One region of the Bacillus sp. SSR7 genome, then DNA from elsewhere that is predicted to be linked to it. Evidence: riboswitches for the same ligand, from Rfam matches in the RefSeq annotation. Region 1 holds a riboswitch; each other region holds the start of a gene.
The links. A riboswitch is a leader RNA that binds a small molecule or an ion and turns the genes downstream of it on or off. The one in region 1 is predicted to bind S-adenosylmethionine.
Positions count from the first base shown of each region.

Region 2: another riboswitch for S-adenosylmethionine. It lies ahead of AC0NJG_RS25675 (peptide ABC transporter substrate-binding protein); the one in region 1 lies ahead of AC0NJG_RS01380 (ECF-type riboflavin transporter substrate-binding protein).
Region 3: another riboswitch for S-adenosylmethionine. It lies ahead of mtnW (2,3-diketo-5-methylthiopentyl-1-phosphate enolase); the one in region 1 lies ahead of AC0NJG_RS01380 (ECF-type riboflavin transporter substrate-binding protein).

Region 1 covers NZ_JBVVXV010000001.1:241,098-245,314, reverse strand. Annotated here, with positions in the region: gene AC0NJG_RS01390 (macrolide family glycosyltransferase) at 1-479, shown strand, start outside; gene AC0NJG_RS01385 (aspartate/glutamate racemase family protein) at 529-1,209, opposite strand; SAM riboswitch class I at 1,363-1,478, shown strand; gene AC0NJG_RS01380 (ECF-type riboflavin transporter substrate-binding protein) at 1,618-2,166, shown strand; gene AC0NJG_RS01375 (ABC transporter ATP-binding protein) at 2,177-3,877, shown strand; gene AC0NJG_RS01370 (energy-coupling factor transporter transmembrane component T family protein) at 3,870-4,217, shown strand, end outside.
Region 2 covers NZ_JBVVXV010000020.1:37,069-41,285, forward strand. Annotated here, with positions in the region: gene AC0NJG_RS25675 (peptide ABC transporter substrate-binding protein) at 60-1,700, opposite strand; SAM riboswitch class I at 1,833-1,937, opposite strand; gene AC0NJG_RS25680 (aldo/keto reductase) at 2,089-2,922, opposite strand; gene proC (pyrroline-5-carboxylate reductase) at 2,924-3,727, opposite strand; gene pnuC (nicotinamide riboside transporter PnuC) at 4,029-4,217, shown strand, end outside.
Region 3 covers NZ_JBVVXV010000002.1:434,161-438,377, reverse strand. Annotated here, with positions in the region: gene AC0NJG_RS06395 (carbon-nitrogen family hydrolase) at 1-113, opposite strand, end outside; gene AC0NJG_RS06390 (pyridoxal phosphate-dependent aminotransferase) at 128-1,306, shown strand; SAM riboswitch class I at 1,371-1,476, shown strand; gene mtnW (2,3-diketo-5-methylthiopentyl-1-phosphate enolase) at 1,541-2,785, shown strand; gene AC0NJG_RS06380 (2-hydroxy-3-keto-5-methylthiopentenyl-1-phosphate phosphatase) at 2,782-3,441, shown strand; gene AC0NJG_RS06375 (methylthioribulose 1-phosphate dehydratase) at 3,438-4,076, shown strand; gene AC0NJG_RS06370 (cupin domain-containing protein) at 4,054-4,217, shown strand, end outside.

The DNA.
Region 1 (4,217 bases):
CACTCCTTGAAGGACTCGAACCATTCTTTAATACATGTATTGATGCTTTCTCAGATTTTGATGGGTTAGTTGTAATGGCAATTGGTGATAGAAATGATCGTTCTAAAATTAAGAAGGCGCCAAACAATTTTATAATTGCTTCATACGTACCCCAAACAGAAGTATTAAGTGAAGCAGATATTTTTATTACACATGGCGGTATGAATAGCGTACACGATGCTATTCATTTTAATGTTCCATTTGTTATAATTCCACATGATAAAGACCAGCCAATGATAGCACAAAGATTAACCGAACTGGAAGCAGCAAATCGGTTATTGAAAGAGCATGTTAATGTGCAAACGTTAAGAGAAGCGGTAACAGACGTTCTTTCAAATGAAAAGTATAAGCATGGAATACGAAAATTGAAAGATAGTTTTTTAGATTGTGGTGGTTCAAATGAAGCAATTACAATGATTACATCTCTTTTAAATAAATAGTGTGGGTCATATAAAAGCATAGAGGTGGCACCTTTATGCTTTTATATGATTATCCAGCAAACTGCACAGCAGTATTTGCATGTAAAAAAGTAGTATCAAAAACAGGAACAGTAAGATCGTTTTGGGAAATGAGCAATGGTATTTCGGTGCAACCTAGTAGTATACCTTCTGCGCCATTTTGAATTAATGACTTTGTAATTTGTAATAGCTTTTCTTTTGATACTTCTGAAATAATTCCTTTACTTAATTCATTTAAAATAACATGATGAATAAATTTTCTTGCCTCTTTATTTGGGATGATTGTTTCAATGTTATAATTTGCTAAACGTGATTTATAGAAGTCTTGTTCCATTGTTTGTTTCGTACCTAATAGTCCAATACGCTTTATATTATGTTCTACCATTTTCTTTGCACTTACATCACCAATGTGGAGGAGTGGAATGGATATTGCTTGCTCTACTTCTTCAGCAAATAGATGTACTGTATTGGAACACATTAATAAACATTCAGCCCCAGACTTTTCAACCTTTTTTGCAACGGTAACTAATTCGTTTTTCACTTCTTCATATTGATGATTTTGTAATAAATTAGTTACTTCACCGAAGTCCATGCTATATAAAACAAGCTTTGCATTTTGATCATATTGAGAGAGTGTAAGTGTATTTATATGTTTATAGTATAACGATGTAGATTCCCAACTTAGCCCACCAATTAAACCGATTACTTTCATCGTATATTCCTCCCGTAACTATTTTGAGTTCATTATTTCATAATTCCGATGAGAATACAATGATTTAAATGAATCATTTAGCAAAAAATAAAAATAATTAGAAAAGTATTGTAATTTATGTTTCTTAGTGCCATAATACGAATTACAAATTAATACTTATCCAGAGAGGTGGAGGGAACGGCCCTATGAAACCTCAGCAACCCCTATATAAATGTATAGGAAGGTGCTAATTCCGCAGAGAACACGATGTGTTTTTTGGAAGATAAGAGGATTCTTGAATGTGAAAGAAAATGACCTCTTATGTAAGAGGTCATTTTTTGTTGTATAGAAAGGGAGTGTCGATGCATAATTCATTTTGAAAATAAATATAGAGTAATAAAAGTTGACTATTAAGAGAGGGGAATTGTAATGAACAAATTATCAACAAAATTAGTAGTGGCAATCGGAATTGGAGCAGCACTATATGGGATATTAGGACTATGGGGATTTTCTATTGCACCAAATACATTTATTAAACCTGCGTTAGCTATTTTAACCATTTTTGGAGCGTTATTTGGCCCAGTGGCAGGACTGTTAATAGGACTTATCGGTCATACCGTAACAGATACAATTGCTGGCTGGGGTATTTGGTGGGGATGGGTTTTTAGTTCAGGTATTATCGGCTTTGCAATGGGGCTTATTCAAAAAAGAGTTGGCTTTAGTGTGAAAAACGGGACATATAATAAAGGAGATATTTCTTATTTAGCTATTACTGGGTTAATTGGTATCGTCATTGCTATTATATTTGCTGGGGCATTCGATATTATTGTGATGGGAGAACCGTTTGACAAAATTGTTATACAAGTATTAGGTGCAACAATTGCTGATGTTATTGTATTTTTAGTTCTTGGATTGCCAATTACAATAGGATTAGCTAAATCTAATAAGAAACATACACATTTAAAAATTGAAAAGTAGGGATGTTAACATGCAACCAATTATTTCTTTTGAACAATTCAGCTTTCAATATAAGCATGCAGCGCAGCCTACTGTTAAAGACGTTACATTTCATATATATCCTGGGGAAAAAGTGTTGATTGCTGGGCGAAGTGGTTCAGGGAAATCGACATTAGCTCATTGTATAAATGGGCTAATCCCATTTTCTTATGAAGGGACTAGTACTGGTACTATTTTAATTGACGGAAAAGACCCGAGGAAAGGAAGTATTTTTGAACAGAGTAAACAGGTTGGAACAATTTTGCAAGATCAAGATGCACAATTTATTGGTCTTACAGTAGAGGAAGATGTAGCTTTTTATTTAGAAAATGAATGCGTAAATGAAGATGATATGAAAAAGATTGTTTCGGAATCATTAAAAAAGGTAAAGATGCATAATTTTCATAAACAAAGTCCACATGAGTTATCAGGAGGGCAAAAACAAACTGTTTCTTTAGCAGGTCTGTTAACGACAAATGCTAATATATTATTGTTTGATGAACCGTTAGCGAATTTAGATCCAGCTAGTAGCTTACATACAATAGAACTTATTAAAGATATACATAAACAATGTAATAAAACAATTGTAATTATTGAACATCGAATAGAAGAAATGTTAAATCTGGATTTAGATAAAATTATTTTAATGGAGGAAGGGGAAATCGTTGAGATAGGAACACCAGAAGAGATTTTGGCCTCAAATATATTACCATCTATTGGCTTAAGGGAACCTATGTACTTGGAAGGATTAAAGAGATTGCATTTTGATAGTAATAATGACGTAATATACCCATTTGAAAATCTTCAAAGAGAAAATGTTAGTGGTGTAATAAATGAGTGGATGGAGAAGCAAACTTTTTGTAAAGATACTCCTACAAAAAAAGAATTATTGAAAGTAGAGAATTTGTCATTCTCATATCCTAATAAACAAAAAGTATTAGACAATGTAAATTTCTCTCTATATAAAGGGGAAATAGTAGCACTCTTAGGTCATAATGGTGCTGGAAAATCAACATTAGCTCATAGTCTTATAGGGATAAACAAAACAAAAAATGATAGAATTTTAATTGATGGAGTAAATATCAATTCTTGGTCTATTCGTAAACGTGGTGAGGTTATATCTTATGTGATGCAAAATCCAAATCATATGATTACACAAGCTACTGTAATGGAAGAGATTTCATTTCCATTACAATTAAAAAATTTTTCGAAGGAAGAAATTAAGCTTAGAGCAGAGGAAACATTAAAAATTTGTGGCTTGTATCCATTTCGAAATTGGCCAATTCAGGCATTAAGTTATGGTCAAAAAAAGAGATTAACGATTGCATCTGTACTAGCAATAAATCCAAAACTTATCATATTAGATGAACCGACAGCGGGACAAGATTATTATCATTATAAACAATTTATGACGTTTATTAGAAAACTAGCTGTGAAGGGAATATCCTTTATTTTTATCACACACGATATGAATCTCGCATTAGAATATGCAGACAGAGCAATAGTTCTACATGAAGGAGAAATTATTGCGAATAATCCCGCGTCTATTGTATTAGGACATCCAGAAACATTAAAAAGAGCGAACTTAAAGGAGAGCTCTTTATTTAAACTCGTTAAATTTAGTGGTATTACAAATCCTGAAAGATTTATGAAACTTTATTTTGATGATATTAGGAGGGAGGAAGGTGTATAATACATATTTTCATCGCATGGACGAGGCAGTGAAATTGTTGTTATTTATTTTTTGTATGACACTTACTTTTTTATTTTTTGATTTTCGCATATTGCTATTCGTATTTATGATTGGATGTATCGGACTTCTAGTTGCTAAAATTCCATTTCGTAAAATTTTTATTGTTTTTACTGTTATATTCACATTTAGTTTATTAAATTCTGTCATGATTTTATTTATTACACCAACCCATGGATCTGAATTAACTGGATCGTATACTTCATTTGTGTATATTGGATATGCAACAATTACATACGAAACCTTATTTTATGCAGCTACACTTTCGTTAAAGTATTTTACG
Region 2 (4,217 bases), on a different contig from region 1:
ATACATTTTTCCAATAAAACAATTGGTATGGGGAGAAAAACTTCAATTCAGGTTGCCTTTTATTTTTCAATTTGTGCCCATTTGAAGTTTAATTGACCTGCAAAGTCTACTTGCACAATTCCTTTCACATAAGAACGTTCTAAATAAGATTCGCCTTTTTGGTAAAGGGGAGCGATAACAGAGTCTTTAAATAATATTTTTTCAGATGCTAGTAATGCTTCCCAGCGAGCTTTTTCATCACCAGCTAAAGTCGTTTTCACTTTTTCAATTGTTTCATCGAATTCCTTATTAGAGTAATGATCTAAGTTGTAAGGGTTATTCGTTGTAAACAATTCAAGGAATGTAATTGGGTCAGCAAAGTCAGGGCTCCAGCCGTCAATACCGATTTCATAGTCACCTTTTAATAAAAGTGAAACTTGTTGTTTACGTGGTTGTGGTTTCACATTTACTGTTAATCCATCTAAATTCTTTTCTAGCTGTCCTTTTAAGAACTCACCAGTTTTCTTATCAAGGTCAGCATCACTTGTTAATAATTCTAATGTGATTTTTTCAGAACCAAGCTCTTGTTTAGCTTTTTTCCATAACTCTTGTGCAGATTTTGTATCAACTTTGGTTAAATCTCCGTTTATAGTACGGAAGTCCTTTCCATCAGCTCCTTTTGCAAAGTTTTTTGGAACGAGACCAAAAGTTGGTGTAGATCCATCGTTTAATAACGTATTTACAAAGGATTTTCGATCAATTGTTTGATCGATTGCTTGGCGTGCAGACACGTTTTGAAGTATTTTGTTTTGTTGATTCATACGTAAAAATTGTACGCCTACGTTCGGGCGTTCTTTAAAGTTCGCATCTTTTTTATATTTATCAACGAAATCAGATGTTAATTTTATGCGGTCTAATTGTTTTGATTCGAATAGGTTTACTTCTGTTGATTTTTCTTTTACGACGTTAAAATTGATTTCTTCTAGTTTGACAGTATCTTTATCCCAATAGGTAGGGTTTTTCTTAAATTTAAAGCTTTGTTCATGCTTCCAATCGCTTAGTGTAAAAGCGCCGTTGTACAAGATTGTATTATCTTCTAAAGCGTACTTATCACCTTGTGCTTTGAAGAATTCCTCGTTAATTGGTAGGAATGTTGGGAACGCTGTTAAGCTAATAAAATATGGAACAGGGCGTTCTAATTCTACCTCAAACGTATGGTCATCAATTGCTTTTACACCAAGTTGGTCGGCTGGAAGTTCTTTGTTGTTAATTTTTGTTGCGTTTTTAATATCAAAGAATAGAAATGCATATTCAGAGGCTGTTGCTGGATCGACAGCTCTTTGCCAAGCGAAGACAAAATCTTTCGCTGTAACAGGCGTGCCGTTTGACCATTTTGAATCTCGCAGGTGGAATGTGTATTTCGTTTTATCGCCACTTACTTCATGAGATTTTGCAACACCAGGGACAGGTTTGTTACCTTCACCAAGATTATACAAGCCTTCAAATACGTTTCTCATTACTTGGCCAGAATCAGTGTCTGTAGCACGAGCCGTATCCATTGTTCGTATTTCAGTAGGTGAAGATAAGTTTAAAACCTGTTTACTAGGTGCCTCGTCCTTTGCATTTGCTCCGCTTGCTTCGTTTTTATAACTACCGCAACCAGTTAATAAAATACTTACTCCTACAACTGATGCAATACCGGGTACAAACTTCTTTTTCATTTGATTTTCCTCCTAAATAATTAAGTTTGGATGATGATGAGGGAAATGAAAAATAAAAAATCCCTCTTTTCATATTGAGAAAGAGGGATTTTTACGTACAAGTTATGCACCCGTATATAAACGAAGTCCCTCATTCTATCTTTCAAGCACAAAGCTTGCAGGAAGTGGCACAGTATTCAAAATGAACCTGTTGCCGAGGTTTCAAAGGGCCAGTCCCTCCACCTCTCTTGATACAATGAGTAAACGAATAAACTTTATTAATTTTTGTGTTTCTTTGATAATTCAAAATCTTACACCTTGAATAATGAAGTGTCAACCGAATGAAATATAGTTTAAATTTTCAGTTTTCTTTAACGAAAAACCACTGCATATGGCAGTGGTTTTTCTATTAGAAGTTAAAGTTATCTGGATCTGGACCAACGCGACGATCTTCATTTAAAGCTTGAATTGCTTTCATATCATCAGCACTTAATTCAAAGTCGAAGATGTTTGCATTTTCAATAATGCGATGTTCTTTAATAGATTTAGGGATTGTTACAACTTCGTTTTGTAGATCCCATCGTAAAATAATTTGTGCAGTTGATTTATTATATTTTGTTGCAATGTCTTGTAATGTTGGATTGTCTAGTAGTTGGCCTTGCATTAATGGTGACCAAGCTTCAAGCTGGATGTTATGTTCTTTGCAGAAAGCGTGTAGCTCTTCTTGTGCTAAACGTGGGTGGTATTCCACTTGGTTGACCATTGGCTTAATTTCAGCAATTTCAAATACGTCTTGTAAGTGGTGGATGTGGAAATTACTCACGCCAATTGCACGAACACGGCCATCTTTATAAAGCTTTTCTAACGCTTTCCATGATTCAGTATATTTTCCTTTTACAGGCCAATGTACTAAATATAAATCTAAATACTCTAAACCTAATTTCTCTAATGTAGTTTCGAATGCTTGAAGTGTTGTTTCATACCCTTGATCGCTATTCCATACTTTTGATGTAATAAATAATTCTTCACGTGAAATACCTGATTCACGGATCGCTTGTCCAACGCCTTCTTCGTTTTGATAAATTGCTGCAGTATCAATGCTGCGATAGCCATTTTTAATTGCTGCTTTTACAGATTCAATTACTTCTGAACCATCTTCTACTTTAAAAACACCTAAACCGAACCAAGGCATTTTTACACCGTTATGTAATGTTGTATAGTCTTTTAAACTTGTTAAATTCATATTATTTCCCCCTAGCTTTTTTGTTTGTTGCTTCTACTGCTTTTTGAATTGCCTCTGAAAAATTATATTCATATAAAGCTTTGAGACCTTCAGCTGTGGAACCACCGGGTGTTGTTACTTGTTCGCGGAGGTTAGCTGGATCTTGCGTTTGTTCAAGCATAGAAGCAGAGCCGGAAATCATTTGAATGACAAGGTGTTTTGCGGTTGCTTCATCAACTCCATAACTTTTTGTTGCTTCAATTAAGCTTTCAGCAAAGTAATAAAGGAAAGCTGGTGCACTTCCCGTAACTGCAGTAAGCTGATGAACTTCTTCCTCAGTACAAAGTTGCGAAGTACCAATACCTCTTAAAAGCAGTTGCAAGGTTTCCTGATGCATCTCGGTTACCGATTGTCCCATTGTATATAAGGAGATAGACTTTCCGATTTCAGCAGCTGTATTTGGCATAATCCAAGCAACAGGTGTCCCCTCGGGAAGTCTTTCTTCTAAATAAGATGGGCCAATGCCAGCGGCTACCGTTACGACAAGTTGATTCGATAGTAACGGAGATAATTCCGCTAATAAACCTTCATGTGCAGAAGGCGGCATTGCTAAAACAATCGTATCAACAGATGTAACATGCTGCTTCCAATCTGTTGTAGTAGACACATTATATCGCGTTTGTAATTGTTCCAGTTTTTCTACGTTGCTTCGGTTAGAAACGATAATTTCTTCGATGTATTCTTTGCTTGTTTTCAGTAACCCGGAAAATATGGCTTCTGCCATACGACCAGCACCAATAAATAGAATTCGATGTTTAGTTAGCATATCCTTTATTCCTTTCTAGTGGAGATATGTTATAAAAAACGATACCATTTTTAAGAGAATTTTGTAAAAAGAAAAGGCTTCCTGTAGGTAGAATGGATAATAAAAAGGAGGGAATTCATGGTAAAGGCTATTACTTATACTGGTGATAGGGAATTTATCCCGCTTTAATGTGCAGTAAGACCCCCACCTCAAAATTCAGCGAAAGCAAAGAAGTTAGGTGGGGGGCGGGCTGCCCATAAAAGCCCGATTGGTGAGGGCTGATTAAAGTTTCACTTTATTATACATCTGGGGAGAGATGATCATGATTAGAAGTCCGCTTTTTTTAGTCGTTTCTAGTATTATTTGCGTATTGGTTGGATTTTATATTCAATCGAGTTATATTGAAATTTTTGCATCGGTTATGGGGATTATTAATGTTTGGTTATTAGCGAGGGAAAAGGTATCTAATTTTTTGTTTGGCATGATTACGGTCGCGGTATTTATATATATT
Region 3 (4,217 bases), on a different contig from region 1:
ATATCCATTTGAATACATGCGACTTTCATTTTGTCAGCCCCATCCTTAATTTTTTCTTTACAAAATACTGGAAAGATTATATCATTTGTCACTAGAATTGTAACAACTTTCAAAAGAGGTGGAAAGCATGAAATTATTTCAACCTTCTGAGATCGTAACATCATTGCCTACACAATTTTTCGCTTCACTTGTTGCAAAAGTTAACAAAGTCGTTGCAGCAGGGCACGATGTTATTAATCTAGGACAGGGTAATCCAGATCAACCAACACCACAGCATATCGTAAAAGCTTTACAAGATGCTGCTGCAAAAGCGATTCATCATAAATATCCGCCATTTCGCGGACATGAAAGTTTAAAAGAAGCTGTAGCAACATTCTATCAACGCGAATACGGCGTAAAATTAAATCCAAAAACGGAAGTTGCTATTTTATTCGGCGGAAAGGCTGGGTTAGTAGAATTACCAGTTTGTTTTACAAACCCTGGTGATACGATTCTCGTTCCAGATCCAGGTTATCCAGATTATTTATCAGGAGTTGCTTTAGCAAAAGCTCAGTTTGAAACAATGCCACTTATTGCAGAAAATAACTTTTTACCAGATTATACGAAAATTGATGACTCTATTGCCGAGCGTGCAAAATTAATGTTTTTAAACTATCCAAATAATCCTACAGGTGCTACTGCATCAAAAGATTTTTTTGATGCAACGATTCATTTTGCTAATAAACACAATATATTAGTTGTTCATGATTTCGCTTACGGTGCTATAGGGTTCGACGGTCAAAAGCCTGTTAGTTTCTTACAAGCAGACGGCGCCAAAGATACGGGAATTGAAATTTATACATTATCAAAAACTTTCAATATGGCTGGATGGCGTATTGCCTTTGCAGTAGGGAATGAAAGTGTGATTGAAACAATTAACTTATTACAAGATCATATGTATGTTAGTATTTTTGGTGCAGTTCAAGATGCTGCCCGCGAAGCATTATTAAGTTCACAGTCTTGCGTAGGAAACCTCGTAAATAGTTATGAATCTCGAAGAAACGCTCTTATTTCTGCTTGTCACTCGATTGGTTGGAATGTAGACATTCCAACCGGATCATTCTTTGCATGGCTTCCTGTTCCAAAAGGATATACATCTGAGCAATTTTCTGATATTTTACTAGAAAAAGCACACGTTGCAGTTGCTCCTGGTGTTGGATTTGGTGAGCATGGCGAAGGATACGTCCGTGTTGGTCTCTTGCATACAGAAGATAGATTACGAGAAGCCATTAATCGAATTGATAAATTAAATTTTTTCAAAAAGTAATTGACAACATGAAAAACATCTGACAAAATTCAGTTATCTTAAAAATTTAAACATTTCTAAATACTTCTTATCAAGAGCAGGTGGAGGGACGAGCCCGACGAAACCCGGCAACCGATCTACAATTGTAGACACGGTGCTAATTCTCGCAGCATTACGCTGACAGATAAGGAGCTGGTTGTAAAAAAACCTCTCCTTAGCTGAGAGGTTTTTTTATTTAACTAGGAGGTTATAACAATGAGCGGAATTATAGCGACGTATTTAATCCATGATGATTCACATAACTTAGAAAAAAAAGCTGAGCAAATTGCACTCGGTTTAACAATTGGCTCTTGGACTCATTTGCCACACTTATTGCAAGAACAATTAAAGCAGCATAAAGGCAGCGTCATTCATGTTGAGGAATTAGCTGAACATGAACATACCAATTCGTATTTACGTAAAAAAGTAAAACGCGGAATTATTAAAATCGAATATCCGTTATTAAATTTCAGTCCGGATTTACCAGCAATTTTAACGACTACATTTGGAAAGCTCTCACTTGATGGCGAAGTAAAATTAATTGACTTAACTTTTTCAGACGAATTAAAAAAACAGTTTCCTGGTCCAAAATTTGGGATAGATGGTATTCGAAATCTTTTACAAGTACATGATCGTCCCCTTTTAATGAGTATTTTTAAAGGAATGATTGGACGAAATATTGGGTATTTAAAAACGCAATTACGCGATCAAGCAATTGGTAGTGTAGATATCGTAAAAGATGATGAAATATTATTCGAAAATGCATTAACACCACTTACGAAACGCATCGTATCTGGAAAAGAAGTTTTACAATCCGTATATGAAACATACGGACATAAAACGTTATATGCCGTAAATTTAACAGGACGAACTTTTGATTTAAAAGAAAATGCGAAACGTGCAGTGCAAGCTGGAGCTGATATTCTATTATTTAACGTATTCTCTTACGGACTAGATGTACTACAATCACTTGCAGAAGATGATGAAATCCCGGTTCCTATTATGGCACACCCTGCTGTAAGTGGTGCTTATTCCGCATCCAAGTTATATGGAGTTTCATCTCCATTATTACTCGGGAAACTACTCCGTTATGCTGGGGCTGACTTTTCATTATTCCCATCTCCATACGGAAGTGTTGCGCTAGAAAAAGAGGAAGCTCTTGCTATCTCAAAATATTTAACTGAAGACGATGCATTTTTCAAAAAGAGCTTTTCTGTTCCGTCTGCTGGTATTCACCCTGGTTTCGTTCCCTTTATTGTACGAGATTTCGGTAAAGATGTTGTTATTAATGCTGGTGGCGGAATACATGGACATCCAAATGGGGCGCAGGGCGGCGGTAAAGCTTTCCGTGCTGCAATTGATGCTACTTTGCAAAATAAACCACTCCATGAAGTAGATGACATAAATTTGCATAGCGCACTACAAATATGGGGAAATCCCTCTCATGAGGTGAAATTATGAGTATTCAAGTATTTTGTGATTTCGATGGCACGATTACAAATAATGATAACATTATGTCCATTATGGAAAAATTTGCACCACCAGAAGCTGAAGAAGTAAAGAATAGAATTTTATCACAAGAGCTATCTATTCAAGAAGGTGTTTCTCAATTATTTCAATTCATACCTACTAATCTGCACGATGAGATTATTCAATTTTTAATAGAGACTGCTGAAATCCGTAGTGGTTTTCATGAGTTTATACAATTCGTAAAGGAAAATACCATTTCTTTTTACGTAATATCAGGTGGAATGGATTTCTTCGTCTATCCACTCTTACAAGGAATCATTCCAAAAGAGCAAATTTATTGTAATGAAACAGACTTTTCAGCAGAGTTTATTACAGTTAAATGGCCTCATTCTTGTGATGATCATTGTCAAAATCATTGCGGATTATGTAAATCATCATTAATCCGTAAATTAAGTGATACAAATGACTTTCATATTGTAATTGGAGATTCTATTACTGATTTACAAGCCGCGAAACAAGCTGATAAAGTGTTCGCTCGCGATTTTCTTATTACAATGTGTGAAGAAAATCATATTGCTTATACACCGTTTGAAACATTTCAAGATGTGCAAGCTGAATTAAAACATTTGTTGGAGGTGAAATTATGAAACAACTTTTTCGTCAATGGTATGACTTAAGCGAGATAAAAAAAGAATTAACAACACGCAATTGGTTTCCAGCAACGAGTGGTAATATTTCTATAAAGGTTAGTCATGAACCACTGACTTTTCTCATTACAGCAAGTGGTAAAGATAAAACAAAAACGACTCCAGATGATTTTCTATTAGTAGATCATCTAGGGATTCCCGTATTAGAAACTGAATTACGTCCTTCAGCAGAAACAATCTTGCATACACATATTTATAACCATACGAATGCTGGGTGCGTCCTTCATGTTCATACAACCGATAACAATGTTATCACAAATTTATATAGTGATGCAGTCACACTTCAAAATCAAGAAATTATTAAAGCTCTCGATATTTGGGAAGAAGGTGCAACAATAAACATTCCTATTATCGAAAACCATGCCCATATCCCAACGCTTGGAGAAAACTTCCGAAAGCATATACAAGGAGATTCGGGAGCAGTATTGATCCGTAACCATGGTATTACCGTATGGGGTCGAGATAGCTTTGATGCTAAGAAAAGATTAGAAGCTTATGAGTTTTTATTCCAATTTCATATAAAACTATTATCAATTCAAGGAGGCGTTTCTAATGGCGCAAATTCGTATTCATGAAGTAAATACTCGTATTGAAAATGAAGTGGAAGTATGTAAATTTCTACAAGAGGAAGGCGTTTTATATGAGAAATGGAACATCTCTAAGCTTCCTACTCATTTAAATGAAAGTTATTCTTTAACAGATGAAAACAAGGCTGA